4 regions of the Agarivorans sediminis genome follow, and region 1 is predicted to be linked to each of the others. Evidence: predicted binding sites of a transcription regulator. Region 1 holds the regulator's gene; each other region holds the start of a gene.

The links. The regulator sigma-54, encoded in region 1, starts transcription at its own class of promoters, with help from an activator protein. The targets are predictions, from matches to a motif close to GTTGGCACGNNNNTNGNNT.
Region 2: the regulator sigma-54 is predicted to act here: its motif matches at 1,568-1,586, upstream of M0C34_RS05185 (PEP-CTERM sorting domain-containing protein).
Region 3: the regulator sigma-54 is predicted to act here: its motif matches at 1,909-1,927, upstream of M0C34_RS16065 (Npun_F0296 family exosortase-dependent surface protein).
Region 4: the regulator sigma-54 is predicted to act here: its motif matches at 1,878-1,896, upstream of M0C34_RS05715 (CmpA/NrtA family ABC transporter substrate-binding protein).

What each region holds. Positions count from the first base shown of each region.
Region 1 is NZ_CP096670.1:3,808,098-3,811,279, forward strand. Features, by position in the region: gene lptC (LPS export ABC transporter periplasmic protein LptC) at 1-56, shown strand, start outside; gene lptA (lipopolysaccharide transport periplasmic protein LptA) at 67-564, shown strand; gene lptB (LPS export ABC transporter ATP-binding protein) at 561-1,286, shown strand; gene M0C34_RS17350 (RNA polymerase factor sigma-54) at 1,337-2,836, shown strand; gene hpf (ribosome hibernation promoting factor) at 2,861-3,148, shown strand; gene ptsN (PTS IIA-like nitrogen regulatory protein PtsN) at 3,157-3,182, shown strand, end outside.
Region 2 is NZ_CP096670.1:1,148,386-1,151,567, forward strand. Features, by position in the region: gene M0C34_RS05175 (lactoylglutathione lyase family protein) at 1-387, opposite strand, end outside; gene M0C34_RS05180 (LysR family transcriptional regulator) at 480-1,355, shown strand; gene M0C34_RS05185 (PEP-CTERM sorting domain-containing protein) at 1,629-2,141, shown strand; gene M0C34_RS05190 (YiiX/YebB-like N1pC/P60 family cysteine hydrolase) at 2,257-2,862, shown strand; gene M0C34_RS05195 (efflux transporter outer membrane subunit) at 3,034-3,182, opposite strand, start outside.
Region 3 is NZ_CP096670.1:3,536,825-3,540,006, forward strand. Features, by position in the region: gene M0C34_RS16060 (hypothetical protein) at 1-1,539, opposite strand, end outside; gene M0C34_RS16065 (Npun_F0296 family exosortase-dependent surface protein) at 1,978-2,721, shown strand; gene M0C34_RS16070 (TonB-dependent hemoglobin/transferrin/lactoferrin family receptor) at 3,026-3,182, shown strand, end outside.
Region 4 is NZ_CP096670.1:1,268,787-1,271,968, forward strand. Features, by position in the region: gene M0C34_RS05700 (M48 family metallopeptidase) at 1-557, shown strand, start outside; gene M0C34_RS05705 (GNAT family N-acetyltransferase) at 538-1,020, shown strand; gene M0C34_RS05710 (BamJ family beta-barrel-assembly machinery protein) at 1,088-1,708, shown strand; gene M0C34_RS05715 (CmpA/NrtA family ABC transporter substrate-binding protein) at 2,001-3,182, shown strand, end outside.

The DNA.
Region 1 (3,182 bases):
AAATAGTGACTTTATTAGATGATATCGAAGCGGTTTACCATAACCCACAAGAGTAAATTAGGCCTATTGGCCAGTTTGTTATTTCTGTCTTGGGGAGTTCAAGCACTTGAAGACGACTTCAATAAGCAGATTATTGTTGATGCCGACCGCCAACAGGTCAATATTAAAGAAAACCGAGTCACGTTTTACAGCAATGTGATCGTCACTCAGGGCTCGATTAAAATGCATGCTGCAGAATTAAGCGTGATCGGCAGTGAAGACAAAGGCAGCGAAGTCATGATCGCCAAGGGCGAACCGGCTACTTTTTATCAACTGCTAGATAGCGGTAAACCTATCGAGGCGGAAGCGAACGAGGTTCGCTATGATCTTAAAACCCAAACACTGACCCTCACGCAAAATGCTCAGTTAAAACAAGAAGAGAGCTTAGTGAAAGGGCAAATGATCAAATACAGCATCGATAAGCAAGAAATGGTAGCCCAAGGCGATGAAAATAGTCGTGTCACTACCATATTTCTGCCGAAACAACTTGAAGAGATTTCACCGAAGAGTAAACCGCAAGAATGAGTACCCTAATTGCTGAAAACCTAGCGAAAAGCTATAAAGGTCGCAAGGTTGTCAAGAATGTAAGCTTACACGTTGAAACGGGTAAAATCGTCGGCTTACTCGGCCCAAATGGTGCGGGTAAAACCACTACTTTTTATATGGTTGTTGGCTTAGTACCTCGCGACCAAGGCCGCATACTAATTGATGACGATGACCTGTCTAGCACGGCGATGCATACTCGAGCCCGTAAAGGCATTGGTTACTTACCACAAGAAGCATCGATTTTTCGTCGTTTATCTGTAGAAAAGAATATTCTCGCGGTTCTCGAAACACGTAAAGACCTTGATAAAGAGCAACAAAATGGAGCGCTTGACGACTTATTAGAAGAGTTCCATATTGGCCATATTCGCAAAAATTTGGGTATGAGTTTGTCGGGTGGAGAACGTCGCCGAGTAGAAATAGCACGAGCCTTGGCAGCTGCACCAAAGTTTATTTTGCTTGACGAACCCTTCGCTGGAGTAGATCCTATTTCAGTGATTGATATTAAAAAAATTATCGAACACCTGCGCGATAGAGGCCTTGGAGTACTGATTACCGATCACAATGTGAGAGAAACCCTCGATGTTTGTGAGCATGCCTATATCGTTAGCCAAGGCGAATTGATAGCCTCAGGGAAGCCCAAAGAGATACTTGAAAATGAACATGTGAAACGAGTTTATCTCGGCGAGCAATTCAAGCTATAGTTAAAGTGTATCTAGAAAAATATAATAAGAAGAAGGAACAGCGGTAATTAATGAAAGCATCTTTGCAGTTGCGTCTTGGTCAGCAATTAACCATGACACCTCAGTTACAACAGGCCATACGCTTACTTCAGCTATCAACGCTGGATTTACAGCAAGAGATTCAAGAGGCACTGGAAAGTAACCCACTTCTTGAGGCGGATGAGTCGCAGCCAAGCGACAGTGACTCAGTTGAAAAGTCGGCCAACGAAAGAAGTGATGAGGCGGAAAACAGCCAGCCTGAAGTTGACTCTAGCCAAATTGAAGCCGGTGATGCCATTTCCCAAGACACGGTTGCTGAAGACCTACCCGTTGATTCAACATGGGATGATATATATAGCGCCAGTTCTGGCCCTGCGAGTTCAGGCTCTGCTAGTGGCGGCGAAGACAACGACATGTTGTTTCAAGGCGAAACCGTCGACTCCTTACAAGACCATCTATTGTGGCAAATGCGTTTAACTCCCTTTAGTGAAGTAGATCAAGCCATCGCATTAGCGATTATTGATGCGGTTGATAACTCAGGTTACCTCACTCAAGACTGTGACCAACTACTTGAAGGCTTACGCTCCAGTGATAATAACGCACTAGATGTAGAATTAGACGAAGTAGAAGCGGTGCTAAAACGTATTCAACATTTTGACCCCGTCGGCATTGCTGCTCGCTCCTTACAAGAGTGTTTAATGATTCAATTAAGTCGTTTTGCTGAAGAAACACCTTGGTTGAAAGAAGCCAGAGAGGTCGTATCAAATCATATCGACGTATTGGCCAACCGGGATTTTCGTTTATTAGCTCGCAAAACCAAACTCAAAGAAGAACAGCTACGCGAAGTAATGCGTTTAATCCACACCCTTGAGCCACGCCCCGGCAATGCGGTAGAACCGAATCAAGCGCAGTATGTAATTCCCGACGTATCCGTTATAAAACGCCAGGGCCGCTGGGTAGTAGAATTAAACCCGGATGCCATGCCTAAACTACGAGTCAATTCTCACTATGCGTCTTTGAGCAAAACGTCAAATGCTACCGATACTCAATTCATTCGCAGCCACCTACAAGAAGCGAAATGGTTCATAAAAAGTATTGAGAGCCGTAACGAAACCTTATTAAAAGTATCCAACTGTATCGTTCACCACCAACAAGCATTTTTTGAATATGGTGCTGAAGCAATGAAACCAATGGTGTTGAACGATGTGGCTGAAGCAGTAGAAATGCATGAATCGACCATTTCTCGGGTGACAACCCAAAAATTTATGCATACTCCCCGCGGAATTTTCGAATTAAAGTATTTTTTCTCTAGCCACGTGGCTACAGACGGAGGTGGGGAATGCTCATCTACCGCGATTCGCGCACTCATTAAGAAACTGGTTGCTGCCGAAAATACCAACAAACCACTCAGTGATAGCAAGATAGCTGACATTTTGGCAGATCAGGGGATCAAGGTGGCGAGGCGCACGATAGCAAAATATCGTGAGTCTTTAGCGATTCCACCTTCTAACCAACGTAAAAGCCTTATATAACGGCCACAAAAGGGGACAAGATATATGCAAATTAATCTTACTGGACACCATGTAGAAATTACTGAATCACTAAAAGAATATGTCCACACTAAGTTTGCCAAACTGCAACGACGTTTTGAACAAATCAACAATGTTCACGTCATCCTCAACGTAGAAAAGCTCAATCAAATTGCCGAAGCTACCTTGCACCTTAATGGCGGAGAGCTGTTTGCCACTGCAGAGCACTCTGATATGTATGCCGCCATTGATAGCCTCATTGATAAACTTGACCGCCAAGTTATTAAACACAAAGAAAAATTAAACAGACATTAGCCAAAGTAATGCAAATAAATAAAGTACTAAATTT
Region 2 (3,182 bases), 2.0 Mb from region 1:
AGCTTTCATGCGTTTTTTCCCGCCCGCGGCGACAATTTTCTCAGCTAAGTCTTCTAGGTTTGGATCTTGTACACAGAAGTGAAATACCCCGGTCTTCCAGTATTCGAAATTGTTTTCTGGATTTAGTTGGTTGTTAAATTGAAATAACTCTACGCCAATGCGGTCACCCGTTGACAAGTGAGCAATCTGGAAGCGTTCCCAACCACTGCCAAATACATCGGTACACATTTCACCAATAGCGCTGTTGTCTTCAACAATTTCAGTGGGTTCCATGATGACGTACCAACCGAGTACTTGAGTGTAAAATTTTACAGCTGCTGCTAAATCGGGCACCGAAATACCAATGTGTGAGAATGTGCGTGGGTAGGGGTTATTGGTTAAATTCATCTTTGTTCCACCTTAAATTTGATGCTTAAAGTGTAGTGCAGCATAATAAAAATATTAGATTATCTTATGGTTTAGTTTGATAAGGTTTTATTATGATTAATATTGATTGGTTACAAACCTACTGCACCCTAGTGGAAACGGGACACTTTACTCGCACCGCCGAGAAGCTGGCAATGACTCAGCCGGGAGTCAGTCAACAAATACGTAAGCTAGAACAGTATTACCAAACAGCGTTACTGCAAAGAGAGGGGAAAAGTTTCAGTTTAACCGAGGCCGGCAATCAAGTGTATACCCAGGCGCAGCGCACACTGGCTCAGTTAAACAGTTTAGAGGTGAGCTTGAAGCAAGACGACCCTCACGCAGGTTTATGCAGAATTGCCAGCCCTGGTAGTGTAGGTTTAAAGCTCTATCCGAGTTTATTGGCACTACAGCAACAGCATCCAGATTTGGTATTCGATTATCAATTTGCGCCAAACGCGCGTATTGAGCAGCAACTGGCAGAGCGACAACTCGACTTAGGATTCATTACGCGGCCAGCACAGTTAGCTGAACTCAGTGCTCAAGCGTTTGCTCAAGAAGCTTTGCTATTGGTGACTCCCGCTAGTTGCCCCAAACCTAGCTGGCAAGCTTTGCAAGATCTTGGCTACATGGGCCACCCTGATGGTGCTCACCATTCAAATTTGTTGTTGTCAGCAAATTACCCCGAGTTTGAGCAACTAGAGCAATTTCGCTTACGTGGTTTTTCCAACCAAATATCGTTGATTCTTGAACCTATATCGCGTGGCTTGGGGTTTACGGTATTGCCCGCTCATGCGGTAGCGGCATTTGCCATGCCTGAAAAGTTAGCGATTCATCGTTTAGCTAACCCAGTTAATGAGACCATTTATTTGGTGCAGCGTCGCTATCAGCAGTTGGCTTCTAGGTTTACCTTGGTGGCAGAGCACATGCAGCAATGTTTAACGCAATAATACGTTTTCCTAGCGCAGCTAAAGTGCGATTTATGTCGCATTACGGTGCCCGTTCATATTTAACTGCATTATTTTGACAGCTAAATTATTAATGTATTGATTTAAATGAATTTTACTTTAACTTTTTAATTTTTTTGTCAGATATTTTTACAGTTCAAAAAAGAACGTTCGCTTTGTTTTTTGTAAGTGCATGTAATTTAATATATTAATAAATAGGCATATTTATTGCTTTAGTGAGTTTTTTAATAATATATATGCAAGGACGTTAACAAAGTGAAGTTTTTACAGAAAGTTGCACTATTAAGTATGTTTATCTCAAGCATGCTGTTTTCCCTACAATCTACAGCCAGCGTGATTGTCATAGACCCTCTCGAAGAAGTGATTGTCACCAGCGATATTTTTGATTGGGTATGGGCATCACCTTGTTCAGGTGGCTGTAGTCAGTTAGTGGATAACTGGGAATATGCAGGTGGCCTATATGATGATGTACTAAATGCTGCGCTAGGCGTAAGCATTTGGCGTTTTGCTAGCATCGAAGAGTTTGCCAATATCCCTGCGCGAAACCTTTTTAGTGACACAGGTAAGTGTGGCGCTCAATACTTTGATAATCGATATGACCACTGTGATTTTTCTAACCCGATTGAGCGAGTGCCTAATGGCGGATTTCAGGAAACCTTGTTAGTGCGTTTTAATAACTTGCCGCTTGCTGCGCAAGTGAGCGAACCTGCCAGCTTTGCTATGATGTTTTTAGCATTATTTGGTTTGGTTTTACGCCGTCGCAGCTAATAAGCGCTTAGTACTAAACCATTTCTATTTTTATTGATTTAAGCCTGCATCATTGCAGGCTTTTGGTTTTTATCATATAAAACTAATCTTAAGGATGATTTGAAGAGTAGGCAAAATGCTGAAGTACCAACACTTAGCCACAGAACTCAAAACAGGAGACTTGGTTTTTTTTTCAGGTAAAGGCTTTAGCAGTGACATCATTCGTTACGGCACCTTTAGCAAGTGGTCACATGTAGGCATGGTGTTACTACTTGACGATTACGATTTCGTCACCCTATGGGAAGCCGTTCCAATGACCGGCGAACGATGTTTATACAGTAAACAAATGAGTAACGGTGTGCAGGTGGTAGCCTTAGATGAAAAGATCAATCGGCACTCGGGCAGTGTTTCGGTTCGCCAACTGTTAGGCGGGGAACTGACGGAAGCATCCTTAATTGAATTAATGCAATTGCTGGAAAATTTTCAAGGGCGCCATTATGAGCAGAGCTTCTGGGAGTTAGCGCGTGCTGGCTGGCAGGGGCCATGGGGTGAGAATCAAGAAAACTTGGCTTCGTTATTTTGTAGTGAATTGGTGGCGGCGGCTTATCAAACGATGGGCCTATTGGTTGGCGGTAAACCTTCCAATGAATATACGCCAGCTGATTTTTCTGAAGATGAGCTTAAACACCTTAACAACGGATTTTACCTGTCCAAAGAAATTGATTTGTTTTCTAGCGATTAAAAGGGCGCTTGGCTTTTAAATACAATCAGCGAGACAGTATATTAAGATCTTCGCCAAGCGCCTAAATGAGATTGATAGTGATGAATATGGGTTGGCGGTGGTGCCTTAGCTCTTAGTGTCAAGAGTGAGAACCGATTGGCTAATCCAAAGAGCCAAGGCACCGAAAAGGTGTTAATTAATGGTCCAGTCGCCCCCTAAGCTTTTATGTAAACCCACAATGATGTTGGCAGTTTGTAGCTTGGCTAACACTTGCGCATCTTCTAATAGGTTTTGCTGGCGCTGGGCATCGAGCACTGCTAAGTGATCAATCAAACCGGCAC
Region 3 (3,182 bases), 270 kb from region 1:
GTAAGCCCACTGGTTAATATCAACTCCCACGTCATAATCCATTTCAGTGTCACCAATCATGACGGTACCGGTCATGCTATTTGAATAACCTTGGTATTCTGCGCCAATAAAAAACTGGGTGCGGTATTGTTGTAATTGGTAACCCAGCATAGGTTGAGCGGTGACTAAGCTACCGCTATCGCCTGAACCACCTACTAATTGAGTCACTGTGTAAGTGCCTGTTAATGATGCAAAGAATTCCTTATAACCCACCGCTAAGGTTGTACCGACACCGTACAAGTCATACTCGAGGTGCAGTGGAACAGTAAAGTTGAACTCTGGTACGTTAATCTGTTCGCCTAAACATTTGTCGCCAATTACCACGCCCAAACACTGATCGATACCATTGAAGTGGGCATCAACATCGGCGTCTACGTTCACCTTACCTACTAAACCAAACACATTCCAAAACGGCAAAATATAGACATCACCACGCAGGGTATAGCTTTCAGTGCTCACTTCGGCATGCGACTTTTCAGGGTCAAAAATCGAGTCTAATATCTCGTGCGGTATGTTAAATACGCTAAAGCTAGAGAAGTCGACGTTCATATCTTGGTTACGGTAAGCCACAGAGATACCGTAAGGTAGCGGAGTATCAATGCCTTTACGTTTTACAAAGTCTCCCATAATAGGAAATACCCGATGCAGTTTAACTTCTGACTCTCGAATATCAGGATGATTAAGCTCTGTGAACATTTGTTCTTGTTCAACTACGGCGCCTAGATCATCATGATAAAAAGCCACTGGCGTGATAAGCATATTCAGTTCACAGGGCTTACCTTTACACACACCACTTGCCTTCACTTCTTTCTTTTTTATAACGTACTGACCATTATCTAATTGATTAAACTGTATTTCTTGCCGGTATTTTTCAACCTTACCATAGGGGTGCTTAAAGCTTTGAGTATTAGAAATAACCATTTTTTGCACCTGGCCATGCTGTAAAAACATATCTACTTTCATAAAACGAAAGTAAGCAATATCTTGTGGCAGCGCGTATTTTGAGTAGTTAAACCTCACCACATCTTGGCCTAATTTATTGACGGTATGCTTGACTGAATCTCGGTCATAAATACTGGCATGCTGACGCAGTTTGTATTCAGTTAAGGCGAGGTCTTCTAGGTCTTTTAATACCTTTTTTCTACCGTCCAGTTTGCTAGGGTCATATTTGATACTGAGTTTAATATTGCCCTTAACGTCTTCGCTAGTGACTAAGAACACTTCTGATTTCTTAACCTTATCGCCCACCGTATACGTTTTATCCAAGTGCTCGATAAAGTTAGCTGATTGGCCCAAAGAGCTTAATGCGAAACCCGGTAATTTCTCGGGAATATTCAGCGTTTTAAACACATCGCGCTGCTGGTTAGTTTCCGCTAACTCGGTGTGTTCACTATCGTTAGCCATTACCGGTGCAACCACTATCGGTGCAGCGATTATCAACGCTGCCCACGCAACTTTATGAAATATTTGAGTTATTGTATAAGCGTTATAAGTTTTCATGTTGTCTCTACATTTAAAATAATTAGTGAAAACCAACAAAACGTAACCTAGCTAACTCCATCTAAACTCTGCCGTTAAGCTGAATTAAATTTGCCTTGAGCAAAAATTTAAAGCTGTACCTAAAGCGAAGGACATAAGAACAACTGTTATGTCGCGCTGTTGGGAGAGATATTAAGGGGGATTGAAAAATTGTGACAATCAGCTTTGAAGGATCGAATCCTCAACAAATAGCCACGCACTAATAAACTACTTCGCTGATGAATAAACCGACACGTTGCAATATGCGAAAGAGCCTCTAACTGAGGCAATATTTTTGACTCAAGCCAGAAAAATAGGATGTATCTTGCTGAATTTTAATAAGATAATAACATTGGCATAAAAATAGATAAGGATCAGTATTAAGGCCGATTAAGGCATCATTTAGTAACAGGATTCATTATGCTAAAACCAATAATTAGAAACACGTTAACCACCGTCATTTACCCTATGTTACTGGCTAGCGTACTGATATCCTTCACCAGCCAAGCGGGTATTATCTATACGATAGAAAAGCCAGCTATCCAAAGCTCTCAAGTTAACGGTCTAAGCCAAACTGAAAATTTCGACAACCTAGCCACCCGCGATTTACACAATGGTTACCAGACTTATTTTGGTAAATACACGGTCAATAAAGGCAGTGCCAGCATCAGAAAATTTGGCGTATATGGTGGTGCGTTTGGCGAAGGTAAGTACCTATTCATCCCTAATAACAGCGCTGTTACCCTAAGTTTTGATCTTGCAGTAGGATACTTTGGCTTCTGGTGGAGTGCCGGTGATAGTGGCAATCAACTGAGCATTACGACCCAATCTGAAAACTTGCAGTTTGTGACCAATCAAATTTTAGACGCGGCGGTACTCGAGCCAGAACACTACGGTAGCCCAACGAGCGTTAAAGGCAATAAACGAGAACCCTATGGTTATGTCAACCTATTTGCTGAATCAGAAGCAGATAAAATCACCTCTATTAGCTTTTTTGGTCGAAACTTTGAAACCGATAACCACACTGTCAGCATTCAGCGCGAGGCCATCACCGGTCGTTCTTTAGCGCCTGCTAGCGTGCCAGAGCCTAAAACATGGTGGTTAATTGGTTTAGGCCTTGTGTTGCTAGGCTTGAGCCGAATCAGAGCAACGCGAAGAAAATAACCACAAGGGCTGTTTGTCGGCTGAGTATGAAGTTGTATAAAAATTTAGTGACACCTATTAATCCACTAATCCTCCGACAGGCTGGCATGTAAGCGCGAGGCTAGCCAGTCGCCTTTGATACCGAAGCAGCCCTCCAAGCCCTTGCGCCTAAAAGTGGTAGCTATTGGCACAGTATTAACAGTGAATTAACGACTGATTTAAATAAAAATTGAAATATTTAATGCAAATGAGTTTGATTCTCATTTGCGTTATGTATAATGCGGCTTTGTTAATCTTAACAGGATAAGGACAAAGCCTGATCACCATGAAAACACTCAATCGCACACTCATCGCCAACGCCGTAATTCTTAGCTTAAGCCCATGGGCTTATGCTGAAACCACTAGCACCATGTTTGATGAAGTCGTTGTATCGGCTACTCGTACCGAACAAAGCATCAAGGATGTATCCTCGAGCGTCACCG
Region 4 (3,182 bases), 2.1 Mb from region 1:
CCCATGTTGGCGTATATACCGGTTTGATTAAAGTGGCTGAAGATCAAGACCAGCTAGCCACTGTAATCGGTCATGAAATAGCCCACGTATTAGCAGAACACAGTAATGAACGTTTATCACAAAACCAAATTGCAGGCATAGGCACGGCGGTGGCTGCCATCGCTATTGGGGTGAGCGATGAGGTTAAACATAAAGGCGTTGCGATGGCTGCTTTGGGCTTAGGTGTGCAATACGGGGTATTGTTGCCTTATGGAAGAACCCAAGAAAGTGAGGCTGATCTTATGGGCTTAGACCTGATGGCTAGTGCCGGTTTTAATCCTCAGGCTAGCGTGACGCTTTGGCAGAATATGGCGAAGGCTGGCGGCGGTTCAGTCCCTGAGTTTCTTTCAACCCACCCCTCAAATACAACCCGTATAGCTGATTTAGAAGCGCGCATGAGCAGAGCTATACAGTTAGAAAAACAAGCGATAGCGCAAGGCAAACAGCCACAATGCCAGCGCCCAGCACAATTTAGTCTAGATACTGAAACCAACACTGATGCCAATCCAGCTAGCTAAAGCTAAACACGCCGCTGAAATTAGTTTAGTGCAGCGGCGTAGTTGGCAGCATGTTTACAATAAAAAAGTGACTCAGGCTATGTTTAAACAATTACCTGAAGTATTACACCATCGTTTGTGGTCACAACGTTTAATCAGCCCCAGTTATACCACGTGGGTATTAGCGAGACCCAATGTTCAAGGTTTTGTCATGCTTGACCAACAAGTCGAAGGTGTTGAGTTAACGGCGCTCTATTTGGATCCCCAAGCGATGGGGAAAGGATGGGGAAGGGCCTTGTTTGAATCAGCGAGTCAATCGGCAAAAATGTCCTTTGCTACTCGCTTACATTGCTGGGTGATGGAGGATAATCAACACGCTCAAGGTTTTTATCGTCACTTAGGTTTTAAATTCACTGGTGAGCAGCGTGAGCTGGAGTTTTCTGGATCACCATTCATACAAAAAAAGGCTGAATTAGTCTGCTAATTACGCCTTTTTCGCAAGACTTTATGGTAACATTTTGTTCTTTTCATGATTAATTTTAAGAGTTGAAATGAGCGATAAATATCAAGGCGCAGCAGCGCAAGCAAGTTATGGCTACGGCCTTCAAATTGGTGAGCAGATTGAGCGTGCAGCTTTTGACGGCTTAAAAGTTGATGCTATGTTAGATGGTATCCGTGATGTGATGAGCGGTGCTGAGCCACAGCTAGACGAAGCGGTAATTGGCGCAGCTTTCCAAGAAATCACCAAAGAAATTGAAGCTAAAAAAGCTGAGCAGCATAAAGAAGCAATGGCTGAAGGCGAGACGTTCTTAGCAGAAAACGGCCAACGTCCAGAGATCAACAAAACTGAAACTGGTCTTCAATATGAAGTATTGGTTGAAGGTGAAGGCGATACCCCGACCGCTAGCAGTAAAGTGCAAGTTCACTATGAAGGTACGTTAATTTCTGGTGAAGTATTTGATAGCTCAGTACAACGTGGCGAACCTGCAGAATTTCCAGTTAACGGCGTAATTAAAGGCTGGACTGAAGCGTTACAACGTATGAAAGTGGGCGATAAGTGGAAGCTTTACATCCCTCAAGAGCTTGCTTATGGCTCGCAAGGTGCTGGCGCGGCTATCCCGCCGTTTGCTGCATTAGTCTTTGAAGTTGAGCTGTTAGCTATTTTAGGCTAAAACCCAATCTCAATATAAAAACCGGCTAATCAGCCGGTTTTTTTATGCGCCAGATTTGTGCACTTGTGTTCTAAGTTAGTGAATTAACAAGAAAAATCCAAATACTCCTTTAGAGGTAAAGAATTTCCTAAGTTAATGATTTTAGGTGTTAAAAAAATGTGATCTAGATCTTGGCACGTCCTTGGCAACTCCCTAATTGTGAACAATTAGAGTTATACCCATTTAGGTAACGCAGGAGCAGGGAATGCAACAATCAACACGTTTAAGTTTATCTCGCATTATTAAAACCACTATGGCTGCGGCGATAGTGTCGGCTAGCTTTATTGGTTTTAGTCATGCTGAAATCGGTGAGCCTGAAAAAGAAGATTTAAAGTTTGGTTTTATCAAGCTGACCGATATGGCTCCTTTAGCTGTGGCCTACGAAAAAGGCTATTTTGAAGATGAAGGTTTATATGTTCAGCTTGAAGCTCAAGCTAACTGGAAGGTATTGCTTGATCGGGTGATTACTGGGGAGCTTGACGGTGCGCACATGCTGGCTGGTCAGCCGCTCGGAGCCACCATTGGCTTTGGTACAAAAGCAGACATCATTACCGCTTTTAGTATGGACCTAAACGGTAATGCGATCACCGTATCTAATGATATTTGGGCACAAATGAAGCCCCATGTCCCCCATGAAGGTGGAAAACCTGTCCACCCAATTAAAGCCGACGCCTTAAAGCCGGTGGTTGATAGCTATAAAGATCAAGGTAAGCCATTTAATATGGGCATGGTATTCCCCGTATCTACCCATAACTACGAGCTACGTTACTGGTTGGCTGCAGGTGGTATACACCCTGGTTACTACGCTCCTCATAAAGGGGATACTTCAGGAAAAATTGATGCTGATGCCTTGCTGTCAGTAACTCCACCCCCACAAATGCCTTCAACCATGGAAGCCGGCACTATTTACGGCTATTGCGTGGGCGAACCGTGGAACCAACAAGCTGTATTTAAAGGCATTGGGGTTCCGGTTGTGACTGACTATGAAATTTGGAAAAACAACCCAGAGAAAGTATTTGGTGTGAGCCAAGGCTGGGCTGATGAATATCCTAATACGCATATTCGTGTGGTTAAAGCGATGATTCGAGCGGCCAAATGGCTAGATGAAGAGAACAACAAAAACCGCCCAGAAGCAGTTAAAATCTTGTCTAAGAGCCAGTATGTAGGTGCCGATTACGATGTAATTGCTAACAGCATGACGGGTACCTTTGAGTATGAGAAAGGTGATAAACGCGAGGTGCCTGACTTTAACGTATTCTTCCGTTATAACGCCACTTATCCGTACTACAGTGATGCCATTTGGTATCTAACGCAAATGCGTCGTTGGGGACAAATTTCTGACAACAAACCTGACTCTTGGTATATGGATATCGCTAAAAAGGTATACCGTCCTGATATTTACGCTATTGCAGCTAAAGAGTTGATTGCTGATGGT